Regions from separate parts of the Peribacillus aracenensis genome, predicted to be linked through region 1. Evidence: riboswitches for the same ligand, from Rfam matches in the RefSeq annotation. Region 1 holds a riboswitch; each other region holds the start of a gene.
What was found. Region 1 has a riboswitch for thiamine pyrophosphate ahead of N0M92_RS09215 (ABC transporter substrate-binding protein). Riboswitches for the same ligand answer to the same signal wherever they lie in the genome.
Positions count from the first base shown of each region.

Region 2: it holds a riboswitch for thiamine pyrophosphate, as region 1 does, so the genes downstream of both, tenA (thiaminase II) here and N0M92_RS09215 (ABC transporter substrate-binding protein) in region 1, are expected to answer to the same signal.
Region 3: it holds a riboswitch for thiamine pyrophosphate, as region 1 does, so the genes downstream of both, tenA (thiaminase II) here and N0M92_RS09215 (ABC transporter substrate-binding protein) in region 1, are expected to answer to the same signal.

Region 1 covers NZ_JANZMJ010000006.1:210,410-215,993, reverse strand. Annotated here, with positions in the region: gene N0M92_RS09230 (amidohydrolase) at 1-147, shown strand, start outside; gene rarD (EamA family transporter RarD) at 228-1,157, shown strand; gene N0M92_RS09220 (protein-glutamine gamma-glutamyltransferase) at 1,227-2,054, opposite strand; TPP riboswitch at 2,345-2,454, shown strand; gene N0M92_RS09215 (ABC transporter substrate-binding protein) at 2,589-3,593, shown strand; gene N0M92_RS09210 (thiamine-binding protein) at 3,605-3,889, shown strand; gene N0M92_RS09205 (ABC transporter permease) at 3,886-4,668, shown strand; gene N0M92_RS09200 (ABC transporter ATP-binding protein) at 4,652-5,395, shown strand; gene N0M92_RS09195 (TatD family hydrolase) at 5,411-5,584, shown strand, end outside.
Region 2 covers NZ_JANZMJ010000011.1:59,900-65,483, forward strand. Annotated here, with positions in the region: gene N0M92_RS13065 (ECF transporter S component) at 1-501, opposite strand, end outside; gene tenA (thiaminase II) at 516-1,199, opposite strand; TPP riboswitch at 1,335-1,463, opposite strand; gene N0M92_RS13075 (SDR family NAD(P)-dependent oxidoreductase) at 1,598-2,344, opposite strand; gene N0M92_RS13080 (AMP-binding protein) at 2,397-4,034, opposite strand; gene menB (1,4-dihydroxy-2-naphthoyl-CoA synthase) at 4,053-4,853, opposite strand; gene N0M92_RS13090 (acyl-CoA dehydrogenase family protein) at 5,001-5,584, opposite strand, start outside.
Region 3 covers NZ_JANZMJ010000001.1:160,252-165,835, reverse strand. Annotated here, with positions in the region: gene N0M92_RS00835 (GDSL-type esterase/lipase family protein) at 1-156, opposite strand, end outside; gene N0M92_RS00830 (GNAT family N-acetyltransferase) at 374-880, shown strand; gene N0M92_RS00825 (aspartyl-phosphate phosphatase Spo0E family protein) at 949-1,143, opposite strand; gene N0M92_RS00820 (Fur-regulated basic protein FbpA) at 1,397-1,585, opposite strand; SAM riboswitch class I at 1,762-1,866, opposite strand; TPP riboswitch at 2,025-2,130, shown strand; gene tenA (thiaminase II) at 2,221-2,910, shown strand; gene thiW (energy coupling factor transporter S component ThiW) at 2,914-3,435, shown strand; gene thiD (bifunctional hydroxymethylpyrimidine kinase/phosphomethylpyrimidine kinase) at 3,404-4,210, shown strand; gene thiM (hydroxyethylthiazole kinase) at 4,207-5,022, shown strand; gene thiE (thiamine phosphate synthase) at 5,003-5,584, shown strand, end outside.

The sequences.
Region 1 (5,584 bases):
AAGCGCCGCGGTGTGATCAATGAAGGGTACGATGCCGATTTTACCGTATTTAATCTGGATGTTTTTGCTGTCGCGCCGGATGATCTCCTACAAGCAGAGGCGGTCATGACGGTCATCGATGACAAAATCATGTATGATAAAAAATAACAGTTGCAAAAAAAGAAATGGAAATACAAAATTATTAGATGGAATTAGATAAAGGAATGTAAATGGAAAGAAGGCTTGTTATGAAAGTGGATGAACAAAAAGAAGGGGCAATCTATGCAGCCCTTTCTTACATGATGTGGGGAGTCGTGCCGATTTACTGGAAGTTCCTTCAGGGAGTCGGTGCAACAGAAATTTTAGCTCAGAGGGTATTATGGTCTTTCGTGTTCATGCTGGTTTTATTGATGTTCATGAAAAAATGGCAAGCGTTTCTTGATTATGTCAAAAACATAATGGGAAATCCCAAACTCTTTATGGCATTACTAACGGCGTCACTGCTTGTTACAGCTAATTGGGGAGTGTTCATCTGGGCCGTTAACTCAGGACGGATCCTTGACACGAGCCTTGGATATTATATCAATCCGCTAGTCAGTGTACTATTGGGAGTGATAGTCTTAAAAGAAAAACTGAGCCGGGCCCAAATCATTTCATTCCTGCTTGCAGGAATCGGAGTCTTGATCCTTGGCATTCATTTCGGCACCATCCCGTGGATCTCTCTTGTTTTGGCCATGACGTTCGGATTATACGGTCTGGCAAAAAAAATGATCAAGGCCGAATCGGCGATCGGGCTGACGCTCGAAACGATGATGGTAACGCCTCTTGCCCTGGGTTACTTGATATACTTGATGAACCAATCGGAAATGCAATTCTTTACAGAGGGAAGCACAAGCTTGCTGTTGGTGGGCGGCGGGATTGTCACGGCATTGCCTCTTTTATATTTTGCGAAAGGGGCGGAGAAGATCCCGTTATCGATGCTTGGCATTTTTCAGTATATCGCTCCGACCTTATCTTTATTGATCGGGGTATTCGTCTATCATGAAAGTTTTACCAAAGCACATCTTTTAGCCTTTTTGTTCATATGGTCAGCCTTGGCTGTTTATACATTATCCATAACGAAATGGGGTCAGGCAAGTGCCCGCAGGTTCAAAGGCAAAGGGAATATTGGTGCGTGAATAACAAAAAATGCTGGGAGATTTCTCTCCAAGCATTTTTTTATGCCGGTATAGGGGAAAATGCCCGGGTCATGAAAGGTAAAAACTCGAACCTATTTCTGATACAATACAATTGGAAAGGCTGACAGGACTGTAATCGGACTTTGCACGGGGGATATTTTGTTGGAATTGACTATAGAAGGAACTATCCAGGAAAATGATATGATTTGTCAGGAATGCTGATATGGTGGCGAATGGCTTTCTATTGCTATTTAATTCATCGATGATTCCCTGTGAACTGGTAATCCCGATCCCGTGGCCATATAAGAGGTCTTTTCCTAATAATATGGCATTTTCACCTTGCCATTCAGGAGTTGCCTCGTCGTGATCAGGGTTTTTGAAGTAAACGCAATCACCTGGTAAATAATCCCTTCCTTTATGAACAATGAGTTCCATATTTTGTGGAGGGTGCCAGTCATATAAAACTAGGTTTGAAAAAAGGTCGTCGAAATTCCTAGGGCCGATCAAATCCAAAATGGCCTTTAAAAAAGTGACGACTATTGCAGTCCCGCATTCAAAAGCATAAAGCCCTCCATTTATGAAAATGTCAACGAGTGCAGCATGAGGGAGAACCCCTGGCTGAAGGGTAAAGGTGCCATCCTTTGAAAGGCGCCAATATTGTTTATTGGATGCCGATTCCTCAAGTGTGGAAAATTCTGCATTACTTTTATCCAACGCAATAGCTGCCGCAATGACCCGGTTCCTCAGTTGTATCTCGAAATTAAACATTCTAAAGTTCGGATATTCAAAAACGTTGGAATCCTCCGCCAGCAATTGGACCATTTCAAGTGATTTAGCAGATGCTATTCCTGGTTGGATTTGACTGACATCTAACCGTTTGTGATTAATCTTTATCATGATCATATCCACCTTTTACTTATGAAATGAACGGTTTATAAAACCGGTAAACAAAAATGTTTACATATAATGCTCATTATATGAATGCAAGCTTTGAATTGACTATTTGGAACGTGACAGCCGAGAATGATTGGAATGAAAAGAGGCAGAATTTTTTTACTTTCATTCCAAAAGATGTTTTGCTAGAAATCCTAGAGTGCAGGAATACCTCTCCGATTAGCGAGAAGAAGCAAAATAGTATTCCTTTTTCCCCATGAATTGATATAATGAGAGAGAAAAGTTCATATGTGCGAGAAATGTAGGGGGGCCAGTACTGCTGGCTGAGATTGCATCCTTTAGATGCTGACTCTTTGAACCTGATCTGGATGATGCCAGCGGAGGGAACATATTATTACTGACTTTCTGTTTTGTATGTTAACGTCCGAATCCATCTTCGGGCGTTTTTTGCTTTTTCATCCAGTATTTGAATAAACCCTGGAGCCCCATTATGGTTCCGGCATATGGATCTTATATGATGTGTAGGAGGATAATGACTTGAATAAATTCTTGCCACTGTTAACTTCGTTGTTCCTTTTGGCTGGATGCGGTGCAGGCGGAACTAATGAAAAAGAAGAAGCATCTAAAAATGAAGGAAAAGAAAAATTAAAAAAAGTATCGGTCGTGCTCGATTGGACACCGAATACAAATCATACAGGATTGTATGTAGCCAAGGAAAAAGGTTATTTTAAAGAACAAGGTCTTGATGTGGAAATCATCATGCCAGGTGAAGCCGGAGCTGATAAGCTTGTCGCTTCAGGTAAATCGGAATTTGGCGTGAGTTACCAGGAGGGCATAACGCAGGCCCGCGTGCAGGGCGTGCCGATTGTTTCGGTAGCTGCCGTCATTCAGCATAATACCTCGGGATTCGCTTCACCTGAGGCAAAGAACATTAAAACTCCTAAGGATTTTGAAGGGAAAACGTATGGTGGCTGGGGGTCTCCGGTTGAAAAAGCCATCATTGATTCACTCATGAAAAAAGAAAATGCCGATGTAAATAAAGTGGATATAGTCAATACAGGAGACACGGATTTTTTCACTTCTGTTAAAAGGGATATAGATTTTGCCTGGATTTATTATGGATGGACAGGCGTTGAGGCTGAATTGCGTAATGAAAAGCTTAATATGGTTTACTTAACCGAATACTCTGATAAGCTTGATTACTATACGCCTGTATTGACTACGAATGAAAAGATGATTAAAGAAGATCCGGAGACTGTTAAAGCATTCGTACATGCAGCTTCGAAAGGATACCAGTTTGCAATCAAGAATCCAGACGATGCAGCGGACATGTTAATCAAATCTGCACCGGATCTTGATGCAAAACTAGTAAAGAAAAGCCAGGAGTGGCTTGCAGACAAGTATCAGGATGATGCTCCGCGATGGGGTGAGCAAAAGCTTGCAATTTGGAAGAAATACAGTGATTGGATGACTGAAAATAAGCTTCTTGAAGGTGATTTCGATCCTGAAAAGGCATTTACCAATGAATTTTTACCAAAATAGGAGGAAATACAATGGCCAACTCATTAATTAGCATACAGATCATTCCTAAAGGGGAAAATGTCATCCCCATGGTTGATGAAGCAATCAAGATCATTGAAGAATCAGGTGTCAAGTATGAGGTTCACCCGCTTGAAACGACAATGGAGGGTGAGCTTTCCGAACTTTTTGCCGTGATAGAAAAAATGAATGTAAGAATGATTGAAATAGGTTCGCCGAATGTCATTTCCCAAGTAAAAATATTATATCAGCCAAGCGGGATTACGATGGATACGTTAACGGAGAAATATCGGGCATGAACGGAAGGGGAATTTGGAAGAAGGGGGCTCCCTTCTTTCTTTTATTATTGTTGCTGATAGTATGGGAGTCAGTGACAGTTTTATTGAAAGTCGAAGAATGGCTGTTTCCCGCTCCATCGGCCATTTTCATTGAAGGAATTGAGTCGGCCCGCACTCTTTACGGACACCTTATATCCACAACCGAGCTTGCGTTGACGGGTTTTTTTATTGGAAGCTGCATCGGCTTATTGATCGCGGCAATCTTACACCTATTTCCAGGTGTGAAGGATGCGGTTTATCCTCTGCTCATACTATCACAAAATATACCCATCATCGTTTTGGCGCCGCTCTTGGTGATCTGGTTTGGCTTTGGCATGCTGCCTAAGTTAATAGTGATATCACTTGTATGCTTTTTTCCGGTTGCGGTTGCATCATTGGACGGTTTTCGCCAGACACCATACGAACTTAAGCATTACTTCAAGATGATGGGAGCGGGAAAAAACCAGTTATTTTGGAAGCTGGAACTTCCTCACTCGATCCCGTTCATTTTCTCCGGCCTGAAAATTTCGGCCACATATAGTGTAATGGGGGCGGTTATTTCGGAATGGCTTGGGGCAAAATCGGGGATTGGTGTTTATATGACTCTCGCTTCCTCAGCGTTCAGGACAGATCGAGTGTTTGTTGCCATTTTCATCATCATGGGCATGAGCCTGATCTTTTTTGGAATCATCACTTTCCTGGAGAAATACGTAGTTTCTTGGAAGAGAAAGGAGGGGAAAAGGGATGAATCTGGAAATTAAAGACGTCTCCTATTCTTTCGATGGTAAACAGAATATATTGGAGAATATGAATTTCCATGTGGATGATGGGGAATTTGTCACGATCCTTGGGCCATCAGGCAGCGGTAAAAGTACATTGTTCCACTTGATTGGCGGCATTTTAAAGCCGGATCAGGGAATCATCTCACTGGGTGGCAAAAAGATAAATGGCTTAAAGGGCCATATCAGCTATATGCCTCAGCAGCCTTCCCTTTTACCTTGGAGGACGGTAGTGGAAAATGTTTTGCTTGGAAGTGAACTCGCTGGGATCAGAGATAAAGAAAAGGCAAAATCCCTTTTGATGAAAGCCGGATTGGAAGAGTACGAAAAAGCATATCCGCATGAATTATCTGGAGGCATGAAGCAAAGGGCCGCATTCATCCGGAGTATCTTAAGTCCACAGGACTTGATGTGCTTGGACGAACCCTTTTCTGCCTTGGATGAACTGACAAGATTGCAAATGCAAAAATGGCTATTGTCGGTTTGGGAAGAAAATCGGAGGTCGGTGCTATTTGTTACACATAGCATAGATGAAGCGGTTTTCCTTTCAGATCGAATCTATGTGTTATCAGCAAAACCGGCTGCTGTCATCAAAGAAGTGGAAATTCCATTTCCAAGGCCAAGAAGTGAAGAACAGCTTCTTAGTGATGAGTTTTTTCATTTGAAGAGAGACTTATATGCAGCACTGAAGCCAACTATTTATACTTAAGGGAGGCGATTGAACTTGAGGATCATCGACAGTCATATCCATTTAGACCGGTATGACGTTGTTAAGCGGAAGCAGATTCTGACTGACATGGAAAAGGTTCATATGGAATCCTTGCTGACTGTTTCCATGAATTTGGCTTCTTCGATTAACAATTATCAGCTCTCACTGAAGGATTCACGAATAAAGCCT
Region 2 (5,584 bases), on a different contig from region 1:
TAGATAATAGGCAGTCATACCTGCAAAGAAAATGGAACCCACAAACCTCGCTATCATGAATAAAGATAGATTCCAAGTAGATAGCGCACCAATTTCCCCGTATGCAAAATCCATTAGTACGGATGCAAGGCAGGAAGCTACCGCAGCTAAAACGGCCACCGAAATATTGAATTTTTTATATTTGAACGCCATGAACACCAGTTCCGCGAACAAACCTTGGACCACCCCATATAACAGTACGGTCAGCCCCCAAGGAGAACCTAGAAAGAATTCCCCGGAAGCTGCAGCAATCTCCGCCAAAAGTGCCACACCCGGTTTCCGTAAAATTAAAAAGGCGACGGGACCAGCTATAAACCACATTCCATAAATAAGTTGATCCAGATGTAATCCTAATGGTTTAGCGGAATAGTAAATCGAACCCCAAAGGATATAAACGATTCCAAATGCTACCGAAATCACGATCGTGACTAATATATCCGTTAATTTCAATCCTTTTTTCATTATTTCATTCTCCTTTATACTTCCAGTGTTTCCTGGTGCACAGGCCATGTCTCTAAACGATAAGCCATTTCCCAAAATGAGTATTCATATTGGCTGCTAAGGATAAAATGCTCTTTCATTCTCTCCTTATCTTCGTCCGTTACTTTTTCAGCAATCTCATCAAGCCTCGCAATTTGTTCTTCCACCAAAGTGCGGAACCACTCTCCTCCGTACGCCGCTATCCATTCTTGATAAATCGGCTCTTCGGGTATGCAACCTTGCAGCTTTTCACCTATTTCATAATATAGCCAGTAACACGGCAAGATGGCTGCAATAACATCACCTAAATGTCCCGAATAAGCTGCACGATACATATGGGAAGTATAAGCATAAGCGGTCGGGGCGGGTTTGAAATTTTCCCTTTCTTCTTTTGTGATGCCTAATCTCTCAGAGAAATTCTCATGAAGCTTCAACTCTGCTTCATATGTTCCTTGTGCATGGCCGGCAAGCCTGCTTGTTGTATGTAAATCTGTAGCTTTGACTGCCCCTAAAGCTTGAACCCTGGCAAAATGAGATAAATAATAGGCATCTTGCATGACATAAAAACGAAAACATTCCAATGGCAATGTGCCATCTCCTATTCCTGCAACAAACGGGTGATTAAAACTAGCTTCCCAAATATGATCAACTTCCCGACGGATTTCCTCTGAAAACTTCATGTCCATTACCTCCAAATAGTATTTTTCAATGAATCTTACAGAAAAAAACTTTTATCACCCCTTTTTTTTGCAAACAAAAAACCACTTTCTTAAACGTAAAGAAAGTGGTTGTACTTGAAAAAATACAGAAACGTATCGTTCCAGACCCCACTTCCCTACGCTGGTATAAACCAGATCAGGTTCTAAGGGTCTTAAAGTCATACTCTAATCTCAGCTTCTGCGGTAAAATCAACTTTTACCTATAAAGCACCCCTAGTGGTACAAATTGTATATTTTATTTTCATTTGCCTTTATATTAACACGATAAATCCAATTGTCAAACGTTTTAGAAAAATTTTCAACCTAATGCTTTAGGTTTACTAGCCTTTCAATCTTGCATAACCACCCAACTATATTGATTAGACCATAGTTAATCCACCATTTACGGAAAGTGTTTGCCCCGTAATATACCCTGCATCTTCCGAAACGAAATAGGCAACAGCACTGGCAATGTCCTCTGGTTGAGCTAGCCGGCGAAAAGGAATCGCTTTTTCCAAGGCACCTGCTATACCTTCATTATACGAGCCTATTTCTTGAAATAGAGGTGTATCTGCTGGACCTGGTGCAATACAATTGATGTTTAGTTTGTGACGTGCCATTTCTCTTGCTATCGTTTTTGTGAAGGCAATCACCCCTCCCTTAGCAGCCGAATAAACTGCCTCTCCACTTGATCCTACTCTAGCTGCATCAGATGCAATATTTACTACCTTTCCGTAACCATTTTCAATCATGAGAGGTAAAATTTCCTTGCAAGTATGGATCTGCCCAAGTAAATTAATATCGATAATCCTTTTCCAAGTGCTAGGATCACTTTTTAAAAAAGGTTCCACCTTATCCCAGCCTGCATTATTAACCAATATATCTATTTTATGATAATGATTCACTGTTTCTTCAACGGCCTTTTTAACACTTTCTAATTTGGTTACATCACAATGGATCGCCCTAGCTTCAAAACCCGAATTTTCGATTAAAGAAACCGTTTCCTCAGCATTTTTATGATTTATATCAGCCACGATGATGTTAAAATTGCAAGAAGCCAATTTTTTTGCAATCTCTCTGCCGATTCCGCTTCCGGCACCGGTAATAAATGCGATTCTTTTATTCATCGTATTTCCCTCCACTTTCACCATTTAGTCAATATGGATTTATTTAAACTGCTTATATCTTGTCGACTAACTTTTCATTTATCATTTCCCGGAGCCGGAATTTCTGGATTTTCCCGCTTGCCGTACGAGGAAAGTCATCCATTATTTCAAGAAGTTCAGGCCAATATTGTTTGGCCAAACCCTTTTGCGAGAGAAATTCCTGCATGGAATCCATCGTGATCGGGCTCTTCCCCGTTTTCATGCTGATACATGCACATGCTTTTTCCTGAAGACGGGAATCTGGAACTGCAATAACCTGAGCGCTAGAAATATCCGGGTGTTCATACAATACATTTTCTACATAAGCGACTGGAATATTTTCACCGCCACGTATGATTATGTCTTTGTTTCTTCCAGAAATTCGAATATATCCTTCTTCATCAATGAATGCCCGATCACCGGTAATGAACCATCCGTCACTATATTCAGCTAAAGTATCCTCGATCCGTTTAAAATAGCCGACAAAAAGAGCCGGACCCCTTACTAATAAAGAGCCTTCTATATTCGGGGCACAGACCTCCCCTTCAAAATCTACGACCTTTAGTTCCATTCCCGGAAACGGAGTTCCGTCGGTATTCGTCAGTTTTTCTTCTGGATCTTCAAGTCTCGTCAAGGTTACCAAGCCATCTTCCGTTTGACCCCACCCTGACAATATTTTGAACGGGACTTTTTCCATGGCTTCCTTTACTAAATGCCTGGGAATCGGGGCACCTAAAGCTACGAAGACTCGTAGCGAATTAAGGTCATACCTTTCTATCCCCTCCATTTGAACCGTATCTTGCAGAAAAGGAGTAGCTCCGGCCGTAAACGTTATTTTCTCCCTCTCTACCCATTCAATAAACTCTTTCGGATTCCAAATGTCTTGATAGACTCCCGTACCTCCAATATGTGTAGGGAGCCTAACTCCATAACCAAAACCTGTTTGATGGGCGAACGTTGACGCCATGAAAAGAACATCATCGGATGTTAAATGTAAGCGGTCAATCCAATAATTCGTTGATATACAAAGAGTATTATGGGTATGCATAACTCCTTTTGGACTTCCTGTGGTTCCCGAGGTAAAGATAATTTCAGTCACATCATTGGGGTCAAGTGTGATTTCATCCAAAATGGATGAATCCATCCGGTCTTCCCAAGGTTCCTCAAATAAAGAGGAGAACAGTTTCATCCCATTCGGCGCTCTGTCACCCATCACGTATATATGTTTCATTGATGGCCATTGATGACTTAGTCTTTCAATCATGTCAGGGTAATAAAACCCACGGAAATACTCTGGTACAACAATCATTTTAGATTCTGCCATCCCAACCATATAGCCAATTTCCCTATCTCGATAAATTGGTATCAATGGATTGCTAATGGCACCGATTCTTGTAACAGCATAATGCATGATTATAAATTCATTCCAGTTAGGCAGTTGAAAAGAGACAACATCCCCCTTACCCAATCCTATATGCAAGAGACCCAAAGCGACCCGATCGACCAACTTACCAAGCTGTTTGTAAGTAAAACTACTTTTTTTATCGATAATAGCCATCTTATCTGGATGCTTTACTATAGCATCATTCAAATAATCCAAGATGGTACGATTCGGCCAAACGCCTTTAAATTCCCCCACATACTCCTGAGTCAAAATCGTCTCCAATTTCACCAGTTTTCATCCCCCTCATCAACCTCTGAATTTTTTAAAATCTACAGGCCTCTTTTCTAGGAAGGCATTTTTTCCTTCTTCCGATTCTTTTGTATTGTAAAACATCGCTAAACTGCCCATCGATAGTTGAGAAATCCCTTGAATGTTGGCACTATCTGCATTAAAGGAATATTTGAGCATTTTTAGCGCAGTAGGACTCTTATCAAGGATCTTTCTTGCCCACTCCTCTGCTGCCTCGTGCAATTGTTCCGAGGCAACGATTTTATTCACAAGTCCCATTTCTTTTGCTTCTTGTGCAGAATATTGTTCACATAAATACCAGATTTCCCTTGCTTTCTTTTCTCCGACAATTCGTGCTAAATAAGCTGAACCAAAACCTGCATCATAACTACCGACCTTTGGCCCACTCTGGCCAAATTTTGCCGTGTCAGAAGCAATGGTGAGGTCACAAATGACATGCAGGACATGCCCGCCTCCGATGGCAAACCCATTAACCGCTGCAATGACCGGCTTAGGAATGTTGCGGATCGTTTGGTGCAGCGTTTCGATTTCCAGTCCCATTCCGCCTCCTAAACCACCCGAATGATTATATCCTCCTTCTTCTCCCTTTTCTTTTTGATCTCCACCTACACAAAATGCTTTCTCACCTGCTCCCGTCAGAATCACGATACCAACACGATTATCATCCCAAGCGTCCCGGAAAGCCCAAATTAATTCCTGAATGGTTCTGGCACGAAAAGCGTTATAAACTTTAGGTCTGTTCATTGTTATCTTTGCAATCCCACCATTTTTTTCATAGATTACATCTGTTAATTCCATCGTTTTCATTCCCTTCATTATCTTAGTGATTTGCCTTGTATCCCATCATTTCACCGTTAATTACAAACTTAATCGGTACCCAATACGACTGTGAATAATTTCAGTTTCTTCGTATTCAACAGAATGCAAAAATACCAATCCATTGGATTAATGAGAACGGAACTCCTTTCCTATAATGTCCTTTGCAATGACCATCATATTGGCTTGAGCAGTGCCATCACCAATTTCCAACCCAATCACATCACGCAAGCGTTGCTCAAGAGGCATTTCCTTCGTATAAGCATAATGACCATTCAACAGTAAACATTCATGGATAGCTTCTACACTATATTTAGGACCTAACCACTTAACGGAAGCCGATTCTTTACTATGATTCAGCCCTTGGTCACGAAGCCAAAGGCCTCGGTAGGCTTGCCACTTAACCAGTTCTAATTGGGTATGGTGGGTCACAAGGGGGAAGGAGACCCCTTGATATGTCGCCAACGGTTTACCAAATGAATGCCTGATTTTTACATATTCGATGGTTTCATCAATACTTTGGGAAGCGGTGCCCACACATTGCAGACCTATTAACAGCCGACTTAAATCGAACCCATTCATCACTTGGGAAAACCCTTTATTTTGAAGACCGATCATATACTCTTCCGGAATCTCGACATTTGTTAAATATATCGAACCTCTTCCAATGGGGATATTCCCCATGTCCGTGTACCCTCTACATTCTACACCCG
Region 3 (5,584 bases), on a different contig from region 1:
TATATATCCTTCCCCATCCTTATCCCCTTTTCCATAGGTTAATGAATCTCCAAAAGCCATCACCCTTTGCACCTCTTCCGACTCCGAGGCCTGAAATTCATACGCAGCAAAACATATAACGAGTACTATAATCAATAAACCTGCCAATTTTTTCATTTGGTTCTCCTCTTGTCTCTTTACTAGAAGTATTTAATCTTTTACATACCCCAAAAATCTACAGTCTTAACATAAAAAAATTGTCAGATAAAGATTCAAGAGTGTATGATAATATAAAACTTTCAATGAATTGGGTGTCATTCACCATCCCTTAAACAAAATATGGGATTACCCTTCATTCTGGAGATTGAATAAATGATAGTTAGGAGTTTAAATCATGGAAGAGCTCATAGAGTTTAGAGAGGCAGGACTATCCGATCTGCCCAGAATTGTTGAAATATATAATTCAACAATTGCTTCAAGAATGGTCACGGCAGATACGGAGCCTGTATCCGTCCAATCGAGGGTTAAATGGTTTGAGGAACATCATTCAGAAAGTAGACCGCTATTTATCATTACTATAGAAGGGAAAACTGCTGGATGGATGAGCTTTCAATCCTTCTATGGCAGACCGGCATATAAATCCACTGCCGAAATCAGCATTTATATAGATGATTATTTCCGGGGAAAAGGAATCGGACAAATTTCGATTCAAAAGGCAATTGAATGGAGTCCAAAATTAGGTGTTAAGACTCTATTGGGTTTCATTTTCGCCCACAATACACCAAGCCTTAAGCTTTTTTCCAAATTCGGGTTTGAAGAATGGGCACATTTACCTCAAGTTGCCGAGTTGGATGGGATCGAGCGGGATTTGCTCATTCTTGGTAAACGTGTCGATATGTAATATCATTCTTTAGAGCTATTGCCTTGAGCAGTAGCTTTTTCATATTAATCGAGTGCGAATTGGCTAATTTAAAAATACCTATATGCTTTCTGGAGGTAAAAATGTTCACAATCTCTTTTACTTGTTAACGCATTTAATAGCGTATCCAATTCTTGACTGGCTTGAACAGTTAGCAGACTTGATAAGCCGTAAATTGCTGCCAAGTTGATCATTTCTTTTCTTTTCTCTTCTATTTTTTCTATAGTTACCTTAAGGCAAGGCATTATATAGCCACCTCCCATTTATTCAATTTTTTTACACTTTCATCATAATGAATCTACTAGTTAAAATCAACTATTTTTCGGAAATTAAATGTGTTATTTTAAAGGATAAATGTGACAAAATGACTATTAATCCTGTAATTATGTATATTTTGTGTCATTTTCTATTAAACGCAAAAAAGCATCCACTAGTGTAGACTGTGAATGCTTACATCATATCTCTTATCCAAGAACCCAAACTATAGTCCATCGTTTACTATGTCATCCATTCAGAAGGTGACTCGGTATTTGGTTTATTTATAACAATCTTATATTCATCTTCAAGTACTTTTAATGGGGCATCATAAAGATGCCTTTCATCAGAGGTTTTGTATACTCCATTGGCCAATAACTCTTCAATAAGCTTTGCCTTCCTCTGTTCGATCCTCTTAAATAATTCTGCCATGTAAATGGCTCCTTTCCTAGTCATCCTAGAGCCTGCTTCTAGTTAGCTAAACTTTATCAACTTGTTTTATTTTCACCAAATTATATATACCTTTTCTATTATGTCACTAAACGTTATTTCCCAAAAATAAAAGCCCCTTCTAATTCAAGAAGAGGCTGACAGTGTCCGTACGGCTCTTCTTATCTTCCAAGCATATGCTTGTTGGATTTAGCACAGTTCCCAAAACGGGTCCGCTGCCGAGGTTTCTTTGGGCCAAGTCCCTCCACCTCTCTGGATAAGAAATCGATATATAAATGATGTAGACATGATTTTATCCTAATAACCATCAAAAGTCAATTACCTGGTTCTCCCTTTTTTCCTGGACATAAAATGGTCCCTCTTTTAAATGTAGGTTGCATTTTCTTGTCTTTCTGATATGATGTCAGTAATTACATACAATTCACACCACTAGGGGAGTCTTTTTTTAAGACTGAGATGGAATTAGTTCCGGACCCTTTGAACCTGAACCGGCTCATACCGGCGGAGGGAAGTGGATGATATCGTCCATTTTCAGACTATATCCATCTACCCCGTTCCGTATTCAGGAACGGGGTTTTTTCATGAACAAAGGGATCCATTCTAAAGGAGGATGAACAATGGAGAATGTTAAATTAGAAACATTCAGTGATAGACTACATGCACGGTCAAAAGAGATTTGGAAAAGGAACCATTCACATCCCTTCGTCCAGGCAATTGGAAATGGTACGCTTCCTGAAAAGAAATTTGCCTATTATCTGAAGCAGGACTATATCTATCTCATGGATTATTCCAAGCTCTTTGCTTTAGGTGTAATCAAAGCTCATAACATCGAAACCATGGCAAAGTTTGCGAGTATTTTAAATGAAACCCTTCAAGTGGAAATGGATATTCATCGGCATTATGCTTCCGAATTCGGGATCACTTCCAAGGAATTGGAAGATACAGAACCTACTCCAACGACTCTAGCCTATACAGGCTATATGCTAAATGCAGCTCAGCATGGGACTTTGGCAGACTTGATCGCCTGTCTCCTGCCCTGCGCTTGGGATTATTATGAAATCGGTTTGCTACTAAAAGAACAAAATGGAGCAGCATTGGAAAACAATCGCTACGCAGATTGGATAAGGTCCTATTCATCTCCTGAATTCGGGGAAGCACATAAATGGCTGATCGCTTTGTTGGAAGAATTGACGGAAGGCATGCCAGAAAAGGAACTTCTTAGATTAGAAAAGCACTTTTTGGTTACTTCCCGATATGAATATTTATTTTGGGATATGGTTCATAATGAGCAAGATTGGCCGCTGTAGATGATGAATCCTGTCAAGAAACTGACGTTGACTGCCATGATCACGGCTATTACAACGCTGACCAGTTCATTTATTTTCATTCCTGCAGGATTTGCAAAGGTCTTTCCTATTCAGCATCTGGCAAATGTCCTGACGGCCGTTCTATTGGGGCCAGCTTATGCAGTGACACAAGCTTTTTTAGTTTCCATCATTAGAAACATGTCTGGTACCGGTTCAATTTTCGCCTTTCCCGGTAGCATGATCGGTGCACTTTTGGCTGCCATCCTTTACCGAAAAACACAAAGCTTAAAATTTGCCTGTTTAGGGGAAGTGATCGGGACCGGTATTCTCGGTTCCCTAGCCTGTTATCCACTTGCCCTCCTACTATTGGGGGAAAAAGCTGCTCTTTTTGGTTTTTTACCGGCTTTTATGCTCAGTTCATTCGCTGGTGCGATTTTAGCATTCATATTACTTAAAATACTTCTAAAAAATACTTATATGAAGGGGTTTTTTTATGAAAACAGCATTAACCATCGCAGGCTCTGATTCAGGGGGCGGCGCAGGAATACAAGCGGATTTAAAAACATTTTCTGCACATGGTGTCTTTGGAATGTCTGCCATCACAGCCGTAACCGCACAAAATACAATGGAAGTCCGTTCAGTACAGCCAATTGAAACAGCAATCATATCAGATCAAATTGCAGCTATCTTTGAAGATATTCCTGTCGATGCAGTAAAAATAGGCATGCTTGGATCAAAAGAAATCGTGGAAACTGTCGCTGCGTCCCTTAAAACCTTCTTGCCTGCCATCGTTATCCTTGACCCTGTCATGATTTCCAAAAGCGGTCATCATTTGCTCGACGAAAAGGCTGTCTCTGCCTTAAAAATGGATTTGCTTCCGCTTGCAACACTTGTAACCCCTAATGTACCGGAAGCGGAAGTACTTACTGGCTTGTCGATTCGAACGGAACAAGATTTCTACAAAGCATGCATTTCTATACAAGAAATGGGTCCCAAAGCCGTTTTACTTAAAGGAGGCCATGCAGCAGGAAATCCAAATGATCTTTTTTATGATGGGACTGACTTCCAATGGATCGAGGGAGAGCGCATCCATACAAAGAACACTCATGGCACGGGCTGTACCCTATCATCCGCCATTACATCAAACCTGGCAAATGGGCTGCCATTGCAAGAGTCGATCGAAAAGGCCAAGACCTATATTTCTGAAGCGATACGCAATAGCTTTTCAATCGGTAAAGGTCATGGACCTGTCCATCATTTTCATTCATTTTCAAAAAAAGAACGGAGTGAATTAATATGAAGGTTTCTGCAGCCGATTTATTCGTGAAGGTAAAAGAAAGAAAACCACTCATTCACCAAATCACCAACTTTGTTACGGTCAACGACTGTGCAAATGCCACCCTTGCCATCGGTGGTTCACCAGTAATGACTTCGAGCCCAAGAGAAGTGGCGGATATGGTCAAATTAGCAGATGCATTGGTTTTGAATTTCGGTACGATTGATGATAAAGCCTTGGAAGCAATGGAGATTGCCGGTAAGACGGCAAATACCATGGATATCCCGGTCATTTTGGACCCGGTGGGAGTTGGTGCCACCCCCTATCGTACAGAGCAGGTCAAAGGGCTCCTTAGTAAGGTTACTTTCCAAATCATTCGCGGGAATGCGAGTGAGATCCTTTCATTGATGGGTGGGGATACCGTTACACGCGGGGTGGATTCGGGGGAACTAGCGATTAGCCATGCAGAGCTGGCTGCACAAGCAGCTAATAAATTGAATAGCATCGTCGTGGTCAGCGGAGCAAAGGATGCGGTCAGCGACGGAAAACATACATCCATCATCGACAATGGAAACCTTCTTTTAACTAATGTTACAGGTACCGGCTGCATGTCCACCGCTCTTATCGGCACTTTTTCAGGAGTCACCGACGATTTCTATTCTGCGGCAATTGCCGGAATCTCAACCATGAGCATTTCAGGGGAACTAGCTGCTGCAAACCTTCAAAAAGATGAAGGAACAGGAACGTTTCGTGTGCGATTAATCGATGCAATATCAAGAATGGATAAGGAAATCTGGATGCATGAGGTGAAAATGAATGAAGAAGTCCCAAATTGATTTAAGCTTGTATTTAGTTACGGAAGAGTCCATAGCATTGGAAAAATTGACCAAAATCATTGCAGAATCGGTTTCAGGAGGAGTCTCGATCGTACAACTTAGGGAGAAAAACAATTCATCCCTTTCCTTTTATAAAAAAGCTTCTGCATTGAAACAGTTATTGAACGAGTTTTCCATTCCCCTTATCATCAACGACCGGGTGGATATAGCACTTGCGGTTGCAGCGGACGGAATTCATATTGGGCAAGATGACCTTCCACTGACTGTCGTCAAACAAATGGTTCCTGAAGATATGATTGTCGGAGTATCTGTCTCCACTCTTGAAGAAGCTCACGAAGCCGAACGAAATGGAGCAGACTATATCGGAGTCGGTTCCGTTTTCCCTACAAAGACCAAACAAGATGCAACCCTCATGGCCATTGGGGATCTGGAGCAAATTTGCCGCAGCGTATCCATTCCCGCCGTAGCCATCGGGGGTATCACTGCAGATAACATATCCGCTCTTTCTGATAGCGGGCTATCAGGTACCGCTGTCGTATCGGCGATCATGAATGCAGAAAGT